Regions from separate parts of the Pantoea sp. SGAir0418 genome, predicted to be linked through region 3. Evidence: predicted binding sites of a transcription regulator. Region 3 holds the regulator's gene; each other region holds the start of a gene.
The links. Region 3 encodes LexA, which represses DNA repair genes until DNA is damaged. Its sites were predicted from a motif close to TNCTGTATGTACATACAGNA; they were not measured.

Region 1: a site for LexA is predicted at 1,346-1,365, ahead of uvrB (excinuclease ABC subunit UvrB). Genes of this name have one in related genera too.
Region 2: a site for LexA is predicted at 1,676-1,695, ahead of sulA (SOS-induced cell division inhibitor SulA). Genes of this name have one in related genera too.

What each region holds. Positions count from the first base shown of each region.
Region 1 covers NZ_CP027911.1:2,759,483-2,762,762, forward strand. Annotated here, with positions in the region: gene uvrB (excinuclease ABC subunit UvrB) at 1-1,266, opposite strand, end outside; gene C1N84_RS12835 (ABC transporter ATP-binding protein) at 2,185-2,901, shown strand; gene bioD (dethiobiotin synthase) at 2,944-3,280, opposite strand, start outside.
Region 2 covers NZ_CP027911.1:2,536,931-2,540,210, forward strand. Annotated here, with positions in the region: gene yccS (YccS family putative transporter) at 1-865, shown strand, start outside; gene C1N84_RS11855 (TfoX/Sxy family DNA transformation protein) at 862-1,491, opposite strand; gene sulA (SOS-induced cell division inhibitor SulA) at 1,716-2,207, shown strand; gene ompA (porin OmpA) at 2,556-3,280, shown strand, end outside.
Region 3 covers NZ_CP027911.1:3,662,582-3,665,861, forward strand. Annotated here, with positions in the region: gene C1N84_RS17115 (CsbD family protein) at 1-131, opposite strand, end outside; gene dinF (MATE family efflux transporter DinF) at 291-1,616, opposite strand; gene lexA (transcriptional repressor LexA) at 1,745-2,359, opposite strand; gene C1N84_RS17130 (diacylglycerol kinase) at 2,465-2,833, opposite strand; gene plsB (glycerol-3-phosphate 1-O-acyltransferase PlsB) at 2,959-3,280, shown strand, end outside.

The DNA of each region.
Region 1 (3,280 bases), 900 kb from region 3:
AATCGGATCGAGCAGACCGGTAGGCCGCACCACCTGATCGATAACGTCGCCGCCCGATTTCTCCAGCTCGTAGTTACCTGGCGTGGCCGAGACATAAATGGTCTGCGGTGCCAGCGCTTCAAACTCTTCAAAGCGCAGCGGACGGTTGTCCAGCGCCGACGGCAGGCGGAAACCGTACTCCACCAGCGTCTCTTTACGCGCGCGGTCACCGCGATACATGCCGCCAATCTGCGGAATAGTCACGTGGGATTCATCGACCACCAGCAGGCCATCCGCCGGCAGGTAATCAAACAGCGTCGGCGGCGGCTCGCCCGGTCCGCGCCCGGAGAGATAGCGCGAATAGTTTTCAATGCCCGAGCAGTAGCCGAGTTCGTTCATCATTTCGAGGTCAAACTGGGTGCGCTGGGTGATGCGCTGCTCTTCCAGCAGTTTGTTGTTCTCCAGCAGCACTTTGCGCCGCACCGCCAGCTCATCCTTGATCTCTTCCATCGCCTGCAGAATACGCTCGCGCGGCGTCACGTAGTGCGTTTTCGGGTAGATGGTGAAACGCGGAATCACCGAGATCACCTGGCCGGTCAGCGGGTCGAACAGCGACAGGCGCTCAACCTCTTCATCAAACAGCTCTACACGCAGACCAATGTCATCGGATTCCGCCGGGAAGATATCGATCACTTCGCCACGCACGCGGAAGGTGCCGCGCTGGAAAACCTGATCGTTGCGGGTGTACTGCAGTTCGGCGAGGCGGCGCAGGATGCTGCGCTGGTCGATGATCATGCCGCGCGTCAGATGCAGCATCATTTTCAGGTAGAGATCGGGATCGCCCAGGCCGTAGATGGCAGAAACCGATGCCACCACAATCACGTCGCGGCGCTCCAGCATCGCTTTAGTGGCAGAGAGACGCATCTGCTCGATGTGCTCGTTTACCGCCGCATCTTTCTCAATGAAGGTATCCGAACTAGGAACGTAGGCTTCCGGCTGATAGTAGTCGTAGTAGGAGACGAAGAACTCGACGGCATTATCCGGAAAGAACTCTTTCATCTCGCCATACAGCTGTGCCGCCAGCGTTTTATTCGGTGCCATTACCATGGTCGGCCGGTTGAGATCGGCAATGACGTTGGCGATAGTAAAGGTTTTTCCTGAACCGGTAACCCCCAGCAGCGTCTGGTGCGCCAGTCCATCCTCCAGCCCTTCTTCAAGGCGACGAATCGCCTCAGGCTGATCGCCTGAAGGTTTGAAAGCGGAGTTGAGTTTAAAGGCTTTACTCATGGTATTACGGTTCCTGCTGAAGAAGTCGGCGGGCAGGCTGGTAATTCTACTCTGCTATGGCGATTTTGCCAGAAAAAAATACTGGATATAATTACAGATATGCTGCACGATGATGGGGAGATGCCGCGATTCGCTTCAGCGTAATTTATGCGGTAATCCGGAAGCGTTTGTTGCGCAAGGTTATCCCCAGACGAGCAACGCTTTTAACAATTGTCAATAGAGCGTCATTAAATTGCAGTCTGATGACAAGCCAGACAATTCTCAGGCTTGCTTTTAAATAACCTGCTGATTTAAAAGAGATTGGCTCAAAAGCCCAGTTTCGCAGCATTATGTATGCAACCCGCGTATTTCCTCGCTTGCGCCCGGTTTTCAGTCGCTAATGCACAAGGTTATCCACAGGAATAGTGGATAACTGAATCCAGCCCCACGTCCATCGGCTGTGTATAATTTTCCCCTCGCTTATCCTGCCGTGCGAAAAAATTTTTTTTGCGATTATTTTTCCATCATCCCGTGCGGCTTTAACTATTCTTTTGGCGTACCCCATCGTGCCGTAACGGGAAAAAGCCCAGCGTTAAGGCCACTTATTTCTTCAGTCCCTGCCTTATGACAGCACAGATGCACCAGAAACGTTAAGCAGTCAGCACCGTCAAAGTGCAGGCGAGTTATTACTGTGGGCAATTGTTAAGCTTTTCTCATCAATTATGGCGAGTTTCGCTGCCTTTTTCCCCGGTTGAGGTTGCTTTGGCGGATCTGGCCTGGGAATTGCAGTGAATTAACGGTGGAGTGACGAGTCCATGCCGGCAGGATGAACAAGCGCCGCCGGCGACAGCAGTGTCCCAATAGCCATTGTGCATGACTGTATGCCAGACGACACAGAGCGGGAGCATTCAGGCGAATAATCTGGAAGGAGAATGTCAGATGCTGAGTTTACGTTCGGTGAATCAATTTTACGGTCAGAACCATATTTTATGGGATGTGGATCTCGATCTGCCGCCAGGCACCTGCACCGGCGTGCTGGGCAGCCCGGGGATGGGCAAAACCACGCTGGTGAACTGTATTATGGGTCGCCTGCCCATTAATAGTGGATCGATGACCTGGCAGGAAGACGGCGCGCCGCCGGAAAACCTGCTGCTGCAGCCTGCTGAGCAACGCGCGCGCATGGGCATCGGCTACGTACCACAGGGACGCCACATCTTTTCCCAGATGAGCGTGGAAGATAACCTGCTGATTGCGCTGATGGCGGCACAGGACGATCGCAGCCGCGCCATTCCCGAGATGGTGTTCGATCTGTTTCCGGCGCTATACTCGCTGCGTCATCAGCGCAGCGGCGAACTGCCGATGGATCAGCAGCAGCAGCTGGCCCTGGCGCGCGCGCTGGTGCTGCAGCCGAAACTATTGATCCTCGATGAACCCACCGAAGGCATGTCGCCGTGGCTGGAGGAGGAGATGGGGAATCTGATTCGCCGCCTGAACCGCGACTATGGCCTGACGATTCTGCTGCTGGAACAGCATGTGTCGTTCATTCGCCGCGTGGCAGACTATTTTCTGCTGCTGCATCGCGGCCGCAACGTGGCGCAGGGCAGCGTGGCGCAGCTGGATGATGTCACGGTGAGTAAGTGGTTAACGGCCACCTAGCGTCGGTAGCGTGCGGCGCAGGGTGCTGCGCCGCCGCGCCATTTACTGTGGCAGGGTAAGGTAACGGCCGCAGTCGGCCTGCTGTGCCGCACTGCTCAGCCACGGAATCTCCCCGAGGAAAGGGGCTGCAATGCGCTGCTGCAGCGTTGTCAGATATTCCGCATGTCGCTTGCCCGGCGGCTGAATGTCGTTGGCAATCCAGCCCGCTAAGCGTAAACCGCGCGCTGTAACCGCTTCCGCCGTTAGCATGGCGTGGTTGATGCAGCCGAGCTTCACGCCCACCACCAGAATCACCGGCAGCTGCTCAGCGGCGACCCAGTCGGCATAGGTTTGCGTTGCGGACAGCGGCGTGAACCAGCCGCCTGCGCCTTCCACCAGC
Region 2 (3,280 bases), 1.1 Mb from region 3:
CAGCCTGTTTGTCTGCCAGCCTAACTACAACGCCACACGACGGCGGCTGGCGCTGCGCATTGGCGGAACCCTGGCCGGTATTGCGATTGGCCTGCCGGTGCTGTGGCTGGTGCCCTCAATAGAGGGCCAGTTGGTTTTGATTGTGCTGAGCGGCGTGCTGTTTTTTGCCTTCCGCCAGATTCAGTACGCGCAGGCGACGCTGTTCATCACCCTGCTGGTGCTGCTGTGCTTCAATCTGCTGGGTGAAGGCTTTGATGTCGCCCTGCCGCGCGTGGTGGATACCTTGCTCGGCTGTGGCCTGGCCTGGCTGGCGGTGGCGTTTGTCTGGCCTGACTGGCGTTTCCGTCAGCTGACGACGGTTGCCGATCGCACGCTGAATGCCAACTGTCGTTATCTTGATGCCATCCTGGAACAGTATCATCAGGGTAAAGATAACCGTCTCGCCTACCGTGTGGCGCGCCGTGACGCGCACAACGCCGATGCAGAACTGGCGTCCGTGGTGTCCAATATCAGCGGCGAACTGAAGCAACAGCCGCCGCTGCGCGAGAATGCGTTCCGTCTGATGTGCCTCAATCACTCGTTTCTCAGCTACATCTCGGCGCTGGGCGCGCACCGGGAGCGGCTGACGCAGGGCGAACTGCTGACCCTTTTAGATGACGCGGTATGCTTCGTCGAGGATGTGCTGCAGATCGATCGCGTCAGCGAAGCGCAGGCGGAAACGATGCAGCAGGCACTGATGCAGCGCCTGAGAGCGCTGAAAACCAGTGAGGAGGCGCAGGCACCGCTGGTGTTGCAGCAGCTGGGGCTGCTGGTTGCGCTGCTGCCGGAAATTGCCCGCCTGCGCCGCACCCTCGCCGCCGCTTAAGGCAACAGGCGCTCCGCCGCGGCGTGCTGGCGGAGCGTTTCCTGATACCAGGCGCTCAACTCTTCACGTACCGCCGCCGGCAAAGCGGCCTGGTGATGGCCGGAAATGGCCCCTTCCAGCGCCAGCAGCGTTTTCAGGCCGATATCTTTATTCACCGCCCGCAATTTCAGCCAGCTCTGACGCGAGCCCATTTCATACAGTAAGCGAACAGAATTGATCCCGACTTTGTGCAGCATCAGCTCCATGCGCAGGCTGAGATTGGGCAGATCTTTCAGCCTGAGCAAGACAAGTCTGTTCGCCGCCTCGGCGCGCGCCGCAGACAGCGAACTGGCCGATAAGCGCAGCAGCTGATCGGCGTCCTGCCAGAGCTGTTTATCCACTTTGTAGTAGCTGAGCGTCACCGGCATGCCGCGCTTGCGATATATCAACGGTTCCAGCGGGCGCTGTGCGGCATAGTGCTGCAGCGCCTCGCTGGCGCGCAGATAGAGCGCATCCTCATTGATGTAAGCAAACACCACCTTTTCGACCGCCAGCGCGTAACCACCAAACTGGGTGCGCGATTCAATTTTTCCCAATGCCGCTAACTGGGCTTTGGACTGCTCAACCACCGGATTATTTTTCTTCATAACGTCCCCTTTTCCTCATTCCTTGCGCGGGAAATTTCCTATAAAAAGCTCAGAGATTCATCTGGTTAGAAGATAGAAAAAACGATTTAGCTGTTCAATGAATAAAAGCGGCAACGCGCGGTTCTTGTGCGGAATTTGCGAGGCATTTTCAGAAATTGAGGTTGATCTTTATCCAGGAACTCATTACTGTATATTCATACAGTTCATTACTGAGTGATTAAAATATGCGTACTCAATACTCTGGCCCTGCTGATCGTGCTCACCGTTTCGCTGCGACGGGCTTAACGCAACCTTCTCTGGGTGGTATTACTGAACTGCGTTATAGCGAGCAGCCCGGCATCATGCCGCTGCTGTTACTGCCGGTCCTCAAGCAGCTGAGCACGCAGTCACGCTGGCAGCTGTGGCTGACGCCAGCGCACAAACTGAACCGCAGCTGGATGCAGCAGTCAGGATTACCGCTGGAAAAGAGTATGCATATTACGGAATCCGAGCGTTTAAGCACGGTTGAGAGCATGGTGAAAGCGTTGCGCACCGGCAACTACAGCGTGGTACTCGCCTGGATTCCTTATGAATTGAGCAATGAAGAGCGCCTGGAACTTGAGCAGGCAGCCGCCGAAGGCGAAGCGCTGGGATTGATTATGCGTCCTCAGGGGCGCGATCTTGCTCTGTCCAGACAGCCAAACAGCGCAAAAATTCCCTCTGATTTGTTTCATTAAGTAAAACTAAGATTTTTCTCACGCTATTTTTTCACAAAGTTGCGGCTAAGCCACTGATTCTTTTCCCGCCAGCTATGACAATGGCTTAGCCGCATTTTTCTTTTCTGGTAGCGAAAATTTTGCCATGTCATTTGTTAAAATGTGTGTATAAATCCCTGTTTTTTTATCCGCTGACGTCACATCATACTTGTAAGTTTCCAATCTCGTTGTAGACTTTACCTCGCCAGGGTGCTCAATAACCTCCGTTTTTTCGGTAGAGTCATAAGCGAGCGTTTAGACCCGGCGAAGGATTACAACCAAGAGCAACCTTTTTGCTCATTGCCTATTTGGATGATAACGAGGCGCAAAATGAAAAAGACAGCTATCGCAATTGCAGTGGCACTGGCTGGCTTCGCTACCGTAGCGCAGGCCGCTCCTAAAGATGACACCTGGTATACCGGTGCTAAACTGGGCTGGTCTCAGTATCACGATACTGGTTACTACGGTAACGGTTACGAAAACAACGACGGTCCAACTCACGAATCTCAGCTGGGCGCAGGTGCTTTCCTGGGCTACCAGGCTAACCCATACCTGGGCTTCGAGCTGGGCTACGACTGGCTGGGCCGTATGCCGAACAAAGGCAACGTGACCAATGGCGCATTCAAAGCACAGGGCGTTCAGCTGGCAGCTAAACTGAGCTACCCAATTGCTGACGATCTGGACGTGTACACCCGTCTGGGCGGCATGGTATGGCGTGCTGATTCAACTCAGACCAACCCAGACAACGGCCGCATTAGCAACCACGACACCGGCGTTTCTCCGCTGGCTGCTGTTGGTGTTGAATACGCACTGACCAAAAACTGGGCGACTCGCCTGGACTACCAGTGGGTTAACAACATCGGTGACGCAGGTACCGTTGGTGCGCGTCCAGACAACAGCATGCTGAGCGTCGGCGTTTCTTACCGTTTCGGTCAGGACGAAGCTGCTGCACCAGTTGTTGCCCCAGCGCCAGCTCCGGCTCCGGTTGTTGAAACCAAGCGTTTCACTCTGAAGTCTGACGTGCTGTTCACCTTCAACAAATCTACCCTGAAGCC
Region 3 (3,280 bases):
TGGATTTTACCCACCAGCTGATCGCGTTTCCCTTCGATCACGGTCAAATCGTCATCGGTTAACTTGCCCCATTTCTCTTTAAACTTCCCTTTAAACTGCTTCCAGTTTCCGCTCGCTTCGTCTTTGTTCATAACAATCCTCCACGTCTTCCTGAGTGAGATGGTGTATTTCTCATGTAATACCGGAAATAACCATATAACGCGCTGCTTATCTGCGCCGTTTGAGATAATTATAGTAGCCGCTTCGGATTGTGCACAGAATTACAGATTATTCTGGCATCTGCGCTGCGCTTATGGCTGGCTGAACCAGCTGTCACGCTGCCAGTGGCGGCGCCACATCCATCCCAGCGTCAGGCCGCGCAGCGCCAGAAACACCGTGATCGCCAGCCATAAACCGTGATTCCCTAACCACGGCAGCGTCAGCAAAGTGATGCCGAAACCGGCTGCTGCCATGATCATGCTGTTACGCATTTCGCGGCCGCGCGTCGCGCCAATGAACATGCCGTCCAGCAGATAACACCAGACGCCGACCAGCGGTAAAATCACCTGCCACAGCAGAAAGCGATCGGCCATCTCACGCAGCGGCTGCAGCGAGGTAAGCAGCGCAACAATGTGCGGCCCGCTGAGCGCATAAATAAGCGCAAACAGCAGCGCAACGATACCCGCCTGGCGACAGGCGGCATGCCAGATCAGCAGCAGCCGGCTGCGATCTTTTGCCCCTACCGCTTCACCCGAGCAGGCTTCCACCGCGTAAGCAAAGCCGTCCAGCGCATAGGCAGTAAACGTCAGGAACATCAACAGCACCGCATTGACCGCAACCACATCCGGTCCGATGCGTGCACCCAGCAGGGTCAGCGAGGCGAAGCAGATCTGCAGCATGAGCGAGCGCAGCATGATGTCGCGATTAAGGCGAAATAACCGCGCCGCGTCACCGCGCCAGCTGTTTTTCAGCAGTTTGAAATCGATACCGCGCAGTTTCAGCACGCGCGCCACCATCCATAATCCCACTGCCAGCGTCACGTATTCGGCCAGCGCCGTGGCGGCGGCGGCACCGGCAACGCCCCAGTGCAGTTTCAGCACCAGCAGCAGATCGAGCAGGATGTTGACCAGGTTTCCGACAATCAGCAGAACCATCGGCGCACGCGCATACTGCACGCCCAGCAGCCAGCCGAGAATCACCAGGTTAGCCAGCGTAGCCGGTGCGCTCAGCCAGCGGATTTCAATGAAGATCTGCGCCTGCTGCTGGACTTCCGCGCTGCCGCCCATCAGCGTTGCCGCCAGGCTACTGGCAGGAGAACGCAGCAGCGCCAGCAGCAACCCGGCGGCCAGAGCGATCAGCAGCGGCTGCATCAGTGCGCGCGCCAGTGCCTGTTTATCGCCGGCCCCGAACGCCTGCGCGGTTAAACCGGTGGTGCTCATACGCAGAAACAGCAGCAGCATAAAGATGAAGCTGGTTGCCGTGGTGCCTACGGCCACGCCGCCGAGGTAGATCGGGCTATCAAGATGGCCAATCACGGCGGTATCGACCACGCCGAGCAGCGGCACGGTGATATTGGAGAGGATCATTGGCAACGCCAGTCGCCACAGCGCTTTATCAGAAGAGGAAAATAGCTGCATCAGCCCCATCCCGAGGGTTACGGTGGTCGGCCTGAGCGAGCGCCTTACGGGCCGGGAACAAAAGTATGATTAGAGCAGACTGCGGACAGCGCGCGAGCGCCGCCGCAGCGGGGGAGATCAACCGGGTTTCAGAGCCACTCGCCGTTGCGCACGATGCCTACGGCCAGCCCTTCCACGGTTAGCGACTGTTCACGGGTATCCACGACAATCGGCTGGAAATCATTGTTTTCCGGCAGCAGCTGGACAATCGCGCCCTGCTTCTTCCAGCGTTTCACCGTGACTTCATCATCGATACGCGCAACCACCACCTGGCCATTGCGCACTTCCTGTGTTTTATGCACCGCGAGCAGATCGCCGTCCATAATGCCGATATCTTTCATCGACATACCGCTGACGCGCAGCAGGAAATCGGCAGAGGGTTTGAACAGGTTGGCGTCGACCTGATAGTGGGCTTCGATATGTTCCTGCGCCAGCAGCGGTTCACCGGCGGCGACGCGACCGATCAGTGGCAGCCCTTCACTCGCCTCTTCTTCCATCAGCAGGCGAATACCGCGCGATGCACCGGAGACGATTTCAATGACACCTTTACGCGCCAGCGCTTTCAGGTGTTCTTCAGCAGCGTTAGGCGAGCGGAAGCCCAGTTGCGAAGCAATTTCAGCACGCGTTGGCGGCATGCCGGTCTGATTAATATGGTCGCGAATCAGGTCATAGACCTGTTGCTGCCTGCTGGTTAACGCTTTCATCCCGCCCCCTGGTTGTTTATACAGTCGCTGTGAGTATATACAGGTATTGGCGAAATGAAAACCGAAACAGAGGGAAAAATCAGCGGCTTGATGAATGTGGAATGTTTATCGCAAATGCGACCAAAGCAGCGCGATCCAGACAAACAGAGCCAGTAAGATAGCCAGCAGTACCGCCGCCGAGCCCATGTCTTTGGCGCGTCCTGCCAGCGGATGGCGCTCCTGACCGATGCGGTCCACCACGGCTTCGATGGCACTATTAAGGATCTCAACAATGACCACCAGCACCACCGAGCCAATCAGCAACACACGCGTGATGGCATCGACATCCAGCCAGCAGGCAATGGCAACCGCGACCAGTGCGGCAATCGCCTCCTGGCGAAAAGCGGCTTCATGCTGCCAGGCAGCGCGCAGCCCCTGCCAGGAATAACCGGCGGCTTTAATGATTCTCAGGAAACCGGTGACGTTATTTGCCATGTTGTGGAACCCTTAACTGTTTTTGACGTCAATGTCTGGGCGCGCGAGGTGGCACAGCCACAGATCTTCGCCGCACTTTCTGGTATGCTTGCCGCGCTTTGCTAACAAGAGGCTTCAAGTTGTCTATGTCAGGTTGGCGTAAACTCTATTACAAATTGTTGAATTTACCACTCTCTATTTTGGTAAAAAGTAAGGTCATTCCGACCGATCCGATCTCGGAACACGGTATCGATCCGACCCGTCCGGTGATGTATGTTTTGCCTTATGATTCAAAGGCGGACCTGCTCACGCTACGCGCACAGTGCCTGAAGCACGATCTGCCGGATCCGCTGGCACCGCTGGAGATTGACGGCACCCTGCTGCCGCGCCACGTATTTATTCACGATGGGCCACGCGTCTTCCCCTATTTCGTGGCGAACCCGGAGTCGGTCAAGCTTTTCCATGACT